Regions from separate parts of the Bacillus sp. ABA4_010 genome, predicted to be linked through region 1. Evidence: riboswitches for the same ligand, from Rfam matches in the RefSeq annotation. Region 1 holds a riboswitch; the other holds the start of a gene.
The links. A riboswitch is a leader RNA that binds a small molecule or an ion and turns the genes downstream of it on or off. The one in region 1 is predicted to bind S-adenosylmethionine.
Positions count from the first base shown of each region.

Region 2: another riboswitch for S-adenosylmethionine. It lies ahead of ACXAEO_RS18640 (Na+/H+ antiporter NhaC family protein); the one in region 1 lies ahead of ACXAEO_RS15760 (hypothetical protein).

Region 1 is NZ_JBSWUN010000003.1:2,935,876-2,942,197, forward strand. It holds gene ACXAEO_RS15745 (MFS transporter) at 1-558, shown strand, start outside; gene ACXAEO_RS15750 (methyl-accepting chemotaxis protein) at 864-1,811, opposite strand; partial or broken gene ACXAEO_RS15755 (cache domain-containing protein) at 1,803-2,852, opposite strand; gene ACXAEO_RS15760 (hypothetical protein) at 3,001-3,312, opposite strand; SAM riboswitch class I at 3,406-3,508, opposite strand; gene ACXAEO_RS15765 (methyl-accepting chemotaxis protein) at 3,604-4,551, opposite strand; partial or broken gene ACXAEO_RS15770 (cache domain-containing protein) at 4,546-5,364, opposite strand; gene ACXAEO_RS15775 (YgjP-like metallopeptidase domain-containing protein) at 5,823-6,322, shown strand, end outside.
Region 2 is NZ_JBSWUN010000003.1:3,539,023-3,543,040, forward strand. It holds gene ACXAEO_RS18630 (peptide chain release factor 3) at 1-244, opposite strand, end outside; gene ACXAEO_RS18635 (class I SAM-dependent methyltransferase) at 585-1,193, shown strand; gene ACXAEO_RS18640 (Na+/H+ antiporter NhaC family protein) at 1,276-2,574, opposite strand; SAM riboswitch class I at 2,688-2,794, opposite strand; gene ACXAEO_RS18645 (AI-2E family transporter) at 2,902-4,011, opposite strand.

The DNA.
Region 1 (6,322 bases):
TACATGCTTGCATTTCTCGGTACGTTCACCCTTGCTGGCATGGAAGCAACCTTTCAGTTTTTTCAAATAGAACGAATCGATGCGACTCCAACGACTATCGGCTGGATGTTTATGGCAAGCGGTTTAACACAGGCGATCATCCAAGGTGGTGTCATTCAGCGTTTTAAGAAAGGAAACGAAAAAACACTAATCACCATCGGAATTTTTACATCCGTCCTTGGTTTTATCTTGCTTCTGTTTTCATCAAACGTAGTGAACGCCACTATTTTTCTAGCAGTCTTAACAGCGGGTAATGCTTTGATTCGCCCTTGCGTACTATCGTTGATTTCGATGAAAACAAAAGTCGGCTACGGAGCAGCTTCCGGTATTAGCGCATCTATGGACAGCCTCGGTCGCATTTTTGGGCCAGTTCTTGGAGCGTTTGCTTTCAGCTTCAACAGCTCCCTTCCATTTTTAATCGGAAGCCTTCTCTCCTTATTAGCCTTCTTTCTTTTGCAAGGCTACCGAAAAGAAGAGGATACAGCAAAGGATGCCCCAAATGTCCTTACACAGCCATGAACAGAAGAAACCATCCCCCCTCTAGGTGGATGGTTTCTTCTGTTTCATAACCGCTCTTATCGGCATGTATGAAGGGTTTAAATAGTTTGATCTTCTAAGAAATCTAGCACTTGGTCAATCAAGTCTCGGCTGTTAGTATCATTGCCATGGTCAATCGTCACTTCCATGCCAAACGCTCCTTTCATTTGCTCTTGTTGTATAAGATACCATATTTTTCATGGTTTAGAATCTAAAAGTTTTGTAAATTTTTTGACAATATTCTCACAAGTGAAAAAACCTCTCCCGAAAAAGGAAGAGGTTTCTTATTATAATTTAAAGCGATGAATAATACTAGCTAACTGCTCACTTAATTCCAGCAGCTCTTCAGCAGAGTGTGATAATGTATTAACCGCTCGCACCTGCTCTTCAGCAGAAGCCGTAATTTCTTCGGCACCTGCTGCGGATTGCTGAGCAATAGCTGCAATGCTTTCCACAGCTGAAGCGACTTCTTCTTTTAATTGGTTCATTTCATGCATGCTTTCATTCGTATCACGGATGGAATCAACCATTTTCGACACATTTGCCTCAATCCGCTGAAACGCTGACTCTGTATCGGCGACTACTTTTCCTTGCTTTAACGACAGTTCTGTTGTTCGCTGCATTTCATCTGCCGCTTTCATCGTCTCTTTTTGGATGGACTGAATCATCTCATTAATTTCACTCGTTGCCTTAGCCGATTGCTCTGCCAGCTTGCGTACTTCTCCCGCAACAACCGCAAAACCTTTTCCCACATCTCCTGCTCTTGCAGCTTCAATGCTTGCATTGAGCGCTAATAAATTCGTCTGGTCAGAAATGCTGTCAATGGTATGCACGATGCTCTCAATATTTTTCATCTTATCTGTTAACGAAAGCATGACGTCATTTACTTGCTCAATAACTGTCAACGTTTCGTTCGTATGTGAACGAAGCGAGCTCATTTGCGAAAGCCCTGTGTCACTCGCCGTTGTTACTTCACTAGATAAGTCGTTCAATTCCTTATTCTGTTCAAGCGTGTGAGCGATTTGCTCAGACAATTGAATCGTCTTATGGTTCGTCACATCGGCATCTGTCGCTTGCTGTGTCGTTCCTTGGGCAATTTCACCGATGGCGCGACCAATTTCTTCACTCGAAGCCGCTGCTTCTTCCGATACAGAGCTTAAATGCTCAACAGATGAATGAACAGAATCAACCGATTTTTCCACTGCGGCAATGAGTTCTCGCATATTTTGAACCATGTGATTGAAAAATTCCGCCAGTGCCCCAATTTCATCTTTTGAGGAAACTTTTGTCTCAACAGTCAAATCTCCTTCTGCAACAAGGGCCATGTCCTTTTTCAATTGAAGAATCGGTTTCGTAATGGTTCGTGAGAATAAATAGACGAGAACTCCAGCAATAATCACAATCACCGCAGATGTCCAAACAATGGATTTCAAAATGACCGCCGCATCGTTCAGCAAGTCCTTCTCTTTATACACAATCCCCATTTTCCAACCAGTTTCGTTAATCGTGGTAAATGGCATGATACGACTTTCCTTATCAAATGTATAGGATAAATAACCGTCATTTTTCTTATACATCTCTTGTATAAATGGAAGGTCCATCAAATTGTCGCCTTGAAGCGTCGGATGTACAAGAGCATTTCCTTGCGCATCGAGCATCACCGAGTAACCGCCATGGCTAATTTGCGTTTCATTAACCATTTCCGTTAATTTCGTCAGCTCCAAATCGATTCCCACTACTCCTTGAAACTGATCTGACTTTGAATCAACGATAGCCTTTGACAAAGTAATTACGTTCTTTTTCGTAATCGCGTCTTCATATACTTCTGAAATATGCACTTCATTTGGTGCCTCAGCAGCTGCTTGGTACCAGCCTCTCGTCGTTGGATCCAGCACACCAGACTCAGGCGCCGCATAAAATTTCTTGCTCGGTGTCCCTACATAAATAGACAAAACGTTTTGATTTTGGTTTAAGTAACGGGTGAAATCTTCCCGTACAGCCGTCCACGCGGTCATATCGCCATTTTCATTTACTATTTGCGAGAAATTCACTAATAAGTCCGTTTGACTATAATGGTGCAATGTTTTACTATATTGATCTACATATAGCTCAATTCGTTCTTTCGTTCCGGACAACGTGCTCACAGCTTGCATTTCCACTTGCTCTTCAATTTGCTGTTTAGAAATTTGATAGCTTAATCCAGCCACTGCCGCCAGCATGACCACCATCATCACTGTGACAATGAAATTAAGCTTTAAACTAATTTTTCGAAACATCTCGTTCCCCCATCTCTTCTCCCTTAATCTAAAAAAAAACGTATCATAATATTTTTCGACAAATTTCTCTTGTTTTTTATAGGAGAAAAGATGGATTATCACGACAAAAGGAGGATGAACCTAATATGTTCACCCTCCTTTTCATCTTCTACACTCGAACTTCCCGGGAAATCCGAAGACCTACGCCTTCTAAACGATGAAGCAAATGCTCATCCAATGCATACAGCCCTTCATTTTTGAGCTTCTCTGCTTGATGAATATCTAAAGCGACAGCATACGCATGCTGAAAATGATACACGACCACTTCATAGAAATTTTCCAATTTTTGAAACGTGACCCGACACCGTTCATCTTCTGTGCGAAAACGCCTCTCTAAACTTCCTGCTGCCACCCGTACTAATTCATCTGTCAATTCTCGTTTACAAAGATAACCTCTCACTAATCCACTTAAACTCATCACCCTCACACTCTCTTTCCATTTGATTTGCTCCGGGAAGATGTGACTAAACAACAAAACTCTTTTCGCTTTAGATGCGAAAAGAGTTCCGTTTCCGTCTTATCATCCAAAGCATACGCTTTGCTGGTAGGAGCACCTTGCCTAAGACAGGTTGCTGTGACGTCATTGAGCCAGATCTCTCAGTCACTCTAGATAACTTATTTAATTATTCTATAATATACCAAAAACGTTTTTTTCTGTAAATACCTAAAATCTTTTTTTTACTCATTCTACATCTATAAACCTGTCATGATATTAGATTCTGAACTTAGTCAGCAAATCTTGCATATCTTGAGCAAGCTGACTTAACGAGTGAGCAGCATACGAGATTTCCTCCATCGCCGCAAGCTCCTGTTCAGAAGCCGAAGCCACATTTTCAGCACTTGCTGCTGATACTTGCGCCGCTTCTGCCAATGCCCCTGTCGATTTCGTTATTTCCGCCGAGTGCTGCTGAACATTGAAAGTGGCCGTTGAAATTTCCCGCACTTCTTTTTGAATCTGAAAAATATCTTCTAAAATTTTAGAGAAGTTTTGCCCTGCTTCCTCGACAACATTCATACCAACTGAAACACTTTGGGTGCTCTCCTGCATGACTGAATACGCCATTTTTGTATCTGCTTGAATCTCTTTAATTAACGAACTAATTTGATCCGCCGAACGCTTTGATTCTTCAGCAAGCTTTCGCACTTCATCTGCCACAACAGCAAACCCACGGCCATGCTCACCTGCGCGTGCGGCTTCGATCGCGGCATTCAATGCCAATAAGTTCGTCTGATCAGAAATACCTGTAATAACTTCAATAATTTTACCAATCTCATGTGAACGGTTTTCAAGTGTTTTCACTACATCCGTTGATTTCGTCACTTTGTCAGTAATTTGATTCATTTGTTCTTTTACTTTATGAAGCGATTCATTGCCAACTTCAGCTTCCTTCGATGTATGTGTCGCCGAATGCTCTACCTCCTGCGAGCGAACAGCCATTTCACGAATAAGTTCATCCATTTCCTGAATGGAGCGACTCGTCTGCTCAACATTCACAAGCTGAGCGTCCGCTCTTTCCGCCACTTCCTGAATGGAAAAGGTAACTTCATTAGCGGCAGTCTTCGTTTCATCAGCACTAGCTGTGAGTTCTTCCGAAGACGCTGCTACCGATTGACCTGTTTCGCTCACTTTTGCAATTAACTCTTTCATATTAGTGAGCATATGTCGATATCCTGCTGCCAACCGACCGATTTCATCCTTCGTATAAAGGTCTGGCACTTGCACTTGGAAGTTTCCTGCTGCTACCTCATTCGTTACTTCATTCATTTTTTCAATAGCTACAATATACTTACGAGCAAAGACATACATAATCATGCTTGCTACAATAACAGAGCCTACCGTGAACAAAAAGGTCATGAACTTTAATTCACCTAATTGTTCATAAAATTCCTCTTCATATGCCCCGATACCAATCATCCAATCCCACGGTTCAAAATAGACGGAGTATGCCATTTTACTTCGTGCCGATTTTTCTCCTTCATTTTTCCAGGAATATTCATAAAACCGGTCTTCCTTCTCTTTTTGTTTCGCTGACTCCATCAAGTCTTTCACAATATAAGCACCCTTGTCGTCCTGTAAATCCGCCATGTTTTTTCCTTCAATGCCCATTGGATGGACAACGGAGTTATACTCACTGTCATAAACAAATATGTAGCCATTGTCTTTATACAAGAAACCAGACTTCGTAAAATCTCGTTTATTATCATTCAGTTTCGGACCGACGAGCAATTCAGCTGCCTGTTGCTGTGCTTCCTCCTTGCTGAGCATCATAAACTCTTCCTGCTGCTGCAGACGCTCCACGACCGTCAGTGCTCCTTGAACTGTATTACTTAAATCTAGCTTCCCTGCTTCCACAAGCTGCTGCTTTGCGACAAAATAGCTCGCAAAACCAAGAGCTGTCGATGTAATTATGATAACGCTTACAACCAAGGTTAACATTTTAAAACGAAGACTGTGAACAAATTGACCCTTCATACTAATCCCCCACTCTAAAGCTGCTCTTTCGTTCCTGATAGTACCGCAATCGCCTATTTGACGAAAGTTTCTTTTTATACTCTATTTATCGGCAACTTTCTCCCTTTTTTCAGCGGAAAAATCAATCTATCAATACATTCCACTACATCCGTCAATATTTTTCACCTAAGCAGCTGGCAGCAGTCAGTCGCTTAAGGTTAGAAGATTTAGCATGACCGTCCGTTAATCATGTCCAAGTTTCTAAATCAAGCCATAGAATCATTCGGCACATCTTCATTTAATGTAGAACCATCACAATCGCTAATCCTGACAACTTGAAGTTCCCCTCTTAAGTTTAGAAAGTTCGACATGACTGCCCTTTCGCCATGTCGAACTTTCTAAATCAATCTATATCATATTGATATTCTAATAGATTCGTTATAAAATGAAGTTTTGTAGAAGGGAGTTCGAATAATTTTATGTTTAGCTATGTATCTGGAAATATTGCGATTGACTATACGTTTGAAGCACGTCCGAATATACAAGAAATCACTGTACACGTTTGTCCGAACAACGGAGTGAAACTTGTCGTGCCAAAAAGCTTAAACGAAAGCAATCGTCAGTTTGTCATCTCAAAAAAAGCACAATGGATTTTAGAACAACTTGGCAACGAACAAACGACGAAATCAAACAAAAGCGAGTCTACTGAAGCAGTAAAAGAGGAATTGCCAGCCGCACCATCGGAAACAGCACCCTTATCATTTCAAGACGGTGATAAAATCCCGTATTTAGGCCGTTCTTACCGTTTAAATCTTGTCAAAGAGACTCGCCAAGACGCCGCATTGACGTTCCGCGCGAAATTTATTGCCTCTCTTCCTGAAACGTGGAGCAGTGCCGAAATTAATCAAGGTGTCCAAACGCTGTTAACCGACTGGTTTGCAACGCGAGCAGACAGCAAGTTCCAAGAGTGTATGAAATC
Region 2 (4,018 bases), 600 kb from region 1:
TATAAGAAAACTGCATAACGCTGGATGTTACAGAAATTCCACGTTGTTTTTCAATTTCCATCCAGTCAGATGTTGCATATTTCCCTGTTTTTCTCCCTTTAACCGTACCTGCTGAACGAATCATTCCACCTAATAACAATAATTTCTCTGTTAAAGTAGTTTTCCCCGCATCAGGGTGAGAAATAATGGCAAAAGTACGTCTTGATTCGACTTGTTCTTGTTGGCTTTTTATTTCTTGACTCATGTTATTAATCCTCTCTCTCACATCTATTCATCTAGCATAACTTGTTTTTTCTTCGTATTCTACTTTTTATTTTAGAATAAAGGAAACTTCTATCGTAGAGGCTCTCTCGTATCCCGACTTAACATCTCCAGTCACCTAAAGTGAAAAAGTGCGGGTCTCACTGCCTGTTAAAAGGGCCGTCTTTCGATTATCTACTTTCACCAAGGAAACTTGATGCATTAAACGCACCTTTCACTATAGCATATGTTGTCTTTTTCACCAAACTCGCTCTCTTTGTTCTCCTGTCTTGATGAGGTACAATAAAGAATGTGACAAATCGGAAGAAAGAGGGCTAAACAAAATGGAATATACAGGCGAAAGGGTCATGCCTCACCTTATGAAGCCAACCAATGGCTTATTACTTGAACACATCGCAAGATATCAGTTCGCGATTTTATATACGAAAGGCAGAGTACTCGATTTAGCATGCGGAAGCGGCTTCGGAAGCCAGCTTGTAGCAAAAGCCGCCAAAAAGAAAATTGATGAAATTGTAGCCGTAGACATTGATTCGGACATTATTGAATATGCCCGCAGTTTTCACTACCACCCTAAAGTCAACTTTTTAGCAGGCAATGCAGCAGATCCTTCCCTTCCTGAGCAACTCGGAACGTTTGACTGTATTATGAGCTTTGAGACGTTAGAACATATAAAGGAAGAAAAACAGTTTCTAACAAACCTTTATAAGCTCTTAAAGTCTGGAGGAACACTTGTCATTTCGACACCGTTTGGACTCGGACGAGGAAAACCGTCCAGTGAACCTTTTCACGTTCATCAGCTCACATTAGACGAGTTTGAACATCTTTTCGATGATTATTCGGAAAGCGAATTTTTTTATCAGCGCGGCGTTCTCGTTGAAACAAAGCGTGAAGGAATGCACTATCCTTTAGGGATTGCGGTTTGTGTCAAATAAGTATGTTTAGACAGCTTCGAGAAGAAACCAATAAGAAAAGCCAGCCGCATAGGCTGACTTTTCTTATTGGGTAAGCTCAATGTTAATTCATACGAACTACTTGTTCCTCCGTTTTTGGCTGGCGGGAAGTCAACCGTGGGAACCCAATTAAAATTGCTCCAACCCCAAATACTGCAATCAAAATTGGATAGAATGAATACGGTAGAAGCGCGATAGGTGAAATTCCTCCTAGCTTAGCTGCTGTTAATACTTGAGCACCGTATGGAATTAATCCTTGTACACTACATGAGAAAATATCTAATAAACTAGCTGATTTTCGCTTGTCAATGTCATATTGCTCCGCAATATCCTTCGCTAACGGACCTGTGAAAATAATCGAAATCGTATTATTAGCCGTCGATAAGTTAGTTAAACTCACAAGACCTGCAATTCCAAACTCTGCGCCTTTTTTCGACTTGATGCTTCTCGTCATCATGTTTAATAAATAATCAATGCCGCCATTATGCTTAATAATTTCGACCATACCGCCAATTAAAAGGGCTAAAATGACAAGCTCTGCCATTCCAAGAATTCCTTCTGTTACAGTTTGCAAGAAGCTCGATATTTGATAGCTACCATCAACTAACCCAATGATTCCAGCTAAAACAGTTCCACCCATTAACACACCCAGAACATTAAACCCAAGCAATGCCGTAATGAGGACGCTAATGTACGGTAAAATTTTAATCCAGCTAAAGTTTTCAGTCCCAATCGTTGAATGATTGCCTGTTGTCACGATGAATAAGATAACAGCCGTTAAAATCGCTGCTGGTAACACAATAAAAAAGTTCGTCTTAAATTTATCTTTCATTTCCGTTTGTTGCGTACGTACAGCCGCAATGGTTGTATCAGAGATGAACGACAGGTTATCTCCAAACATCGCTCCGCCAACTATCGCTGCCATTGTTAAAGCAATGGAAATATCCGTCTCGCCGCTAATTCCAACCCCAATTGGCGCCAAAGCAGCGATAGTTCCCATGGATGTTCCCATTGAAAGGGAAATGAATGCACCAATAATAAACAAACCAACAACTAAAAAGCTTGGTGGAAGAGTCGACAATGCTAAGTTAACAGTCGATTCCACAGCTCCCATTCCTTTAGCCGAAGCAGAAAACGCTCCTGCCAAAATAAAAATAAATGTCATAGTAATAATATCAGGGTGTCCCGCTCCTGCTGCGAACCGCTCAATTTTAACCGTCAGTGTTTCTTTCCGATTCATCATTAACGCGACTACAACTGCAATAATGATTGCCGCTAATACCGGCATTTGATAAAAATCACCTGTAATGACCCCTGATCCAACAAATAAGGTCAAAAAGATGCCTAATGGTAGTAAAGCCATTGCATTTCCTGTTACTTTATTCACTCCTTGCACCCCATTCTCTATTTATTCGTGAAAAAGACCTCTTCTCACAAGCAAGAAGAGGTCTTATATAGTCTATATAAGAAACACTCTTCTCATCTCTCAAGCATGTTGCTTGCTGGATTTGGCACAGCACTCTCGTAAAAAGTCCGCTGCCGAGACATCATCGGGCCAGTCCCTCCGTCTCTCTTGATAAGAAGATCATATTTATCATCTTTTTCAAATTACCTAAACTACTTTAAATTGTTCACAAGAAAAAGTCAAACATTATTTCACAAAAGTAAAATAACACCAAAACAGGAAGTTTCACTCAAGTGCTGATGACCCTGTCTTATCTTTTTCATTCCGTAATTGAATTAATTTCACGAGATTCACGATAATCGTTTTTGTCACCGCATATAAAGGCACACCTAAAATCATGCCTAGTACCCCGGCTAAATTTCCAGCTACTAATAAAATGATGATAATCGTAAGCGGATGAATATCGAGTCTCTTCCCGATTACGAGCGGTGAAATGAAATTCCCGTCAATTTGCTGCACAATTGTGATGACGACAATGACAAGAAACGCTTTCGTCGGGGAATCCAACAAACCAATAATGACAGCAGGGGCTGCCCCGATAAAAGGTCCTAAATAAGGGATAATATTCGTGACAGAAACAATAATTGCGAGTGTCAGTCCATATGGCAACCCAATAATTAAATAACCGATGAACGTAAAGATTCCTACAAACAACGCCACAAGGAATTGTCCTTGAATATAAGCAGAAAGCGTCTCACCTGTTTCTTGAATAATGTGCAAGCCGCCCTTTCGATACGCAGAAGGTAAAAAACGCACAGAAGCTTTCGGAAGCTTATAGCCATCTTTAAACATGTAAAATAAAATAAACGGCACCGTAACAACGGTTAACGTAATATTAGCAATGACCCCGAATACCGTTCGAACGCTTTTGGTCACATTATCAGGCAACGAAGCCACATAATTCGTTAACGTTTCTTCAATTTTTTCAAGTGAAATAAATTCTTGGCCTAAAATCCACTTAAACCAGCCAGATTGAGCAGAGTTTTCAAAGAATACACGGATTGTGGCAATATAAGACGGCAAGTTTTGAACCAAATCGGTAATTTGCTGTGATAAGATTGGCGCGACTACACCAATGCCTACACTCATCAGTCCAATAAAAACAGCATATAAAATCAAAATGGCTAAATTCCTCGGCACTTTGTACTTCGTCAAAAACTCGACAATTGGATTAAATAAAAAGTAAAGAAATCCTGCGATTAAGATTGGAAAAAACAAAGTAGATACAAACACAACAATCGGTTCAAATAAAAAAGAAATTTTTGTGCTGAAATAAATAATTAATACCATCAACAAAATTTGGAGCGTCCAAAAATGCACTTTTGACTTTAACACAACTTCA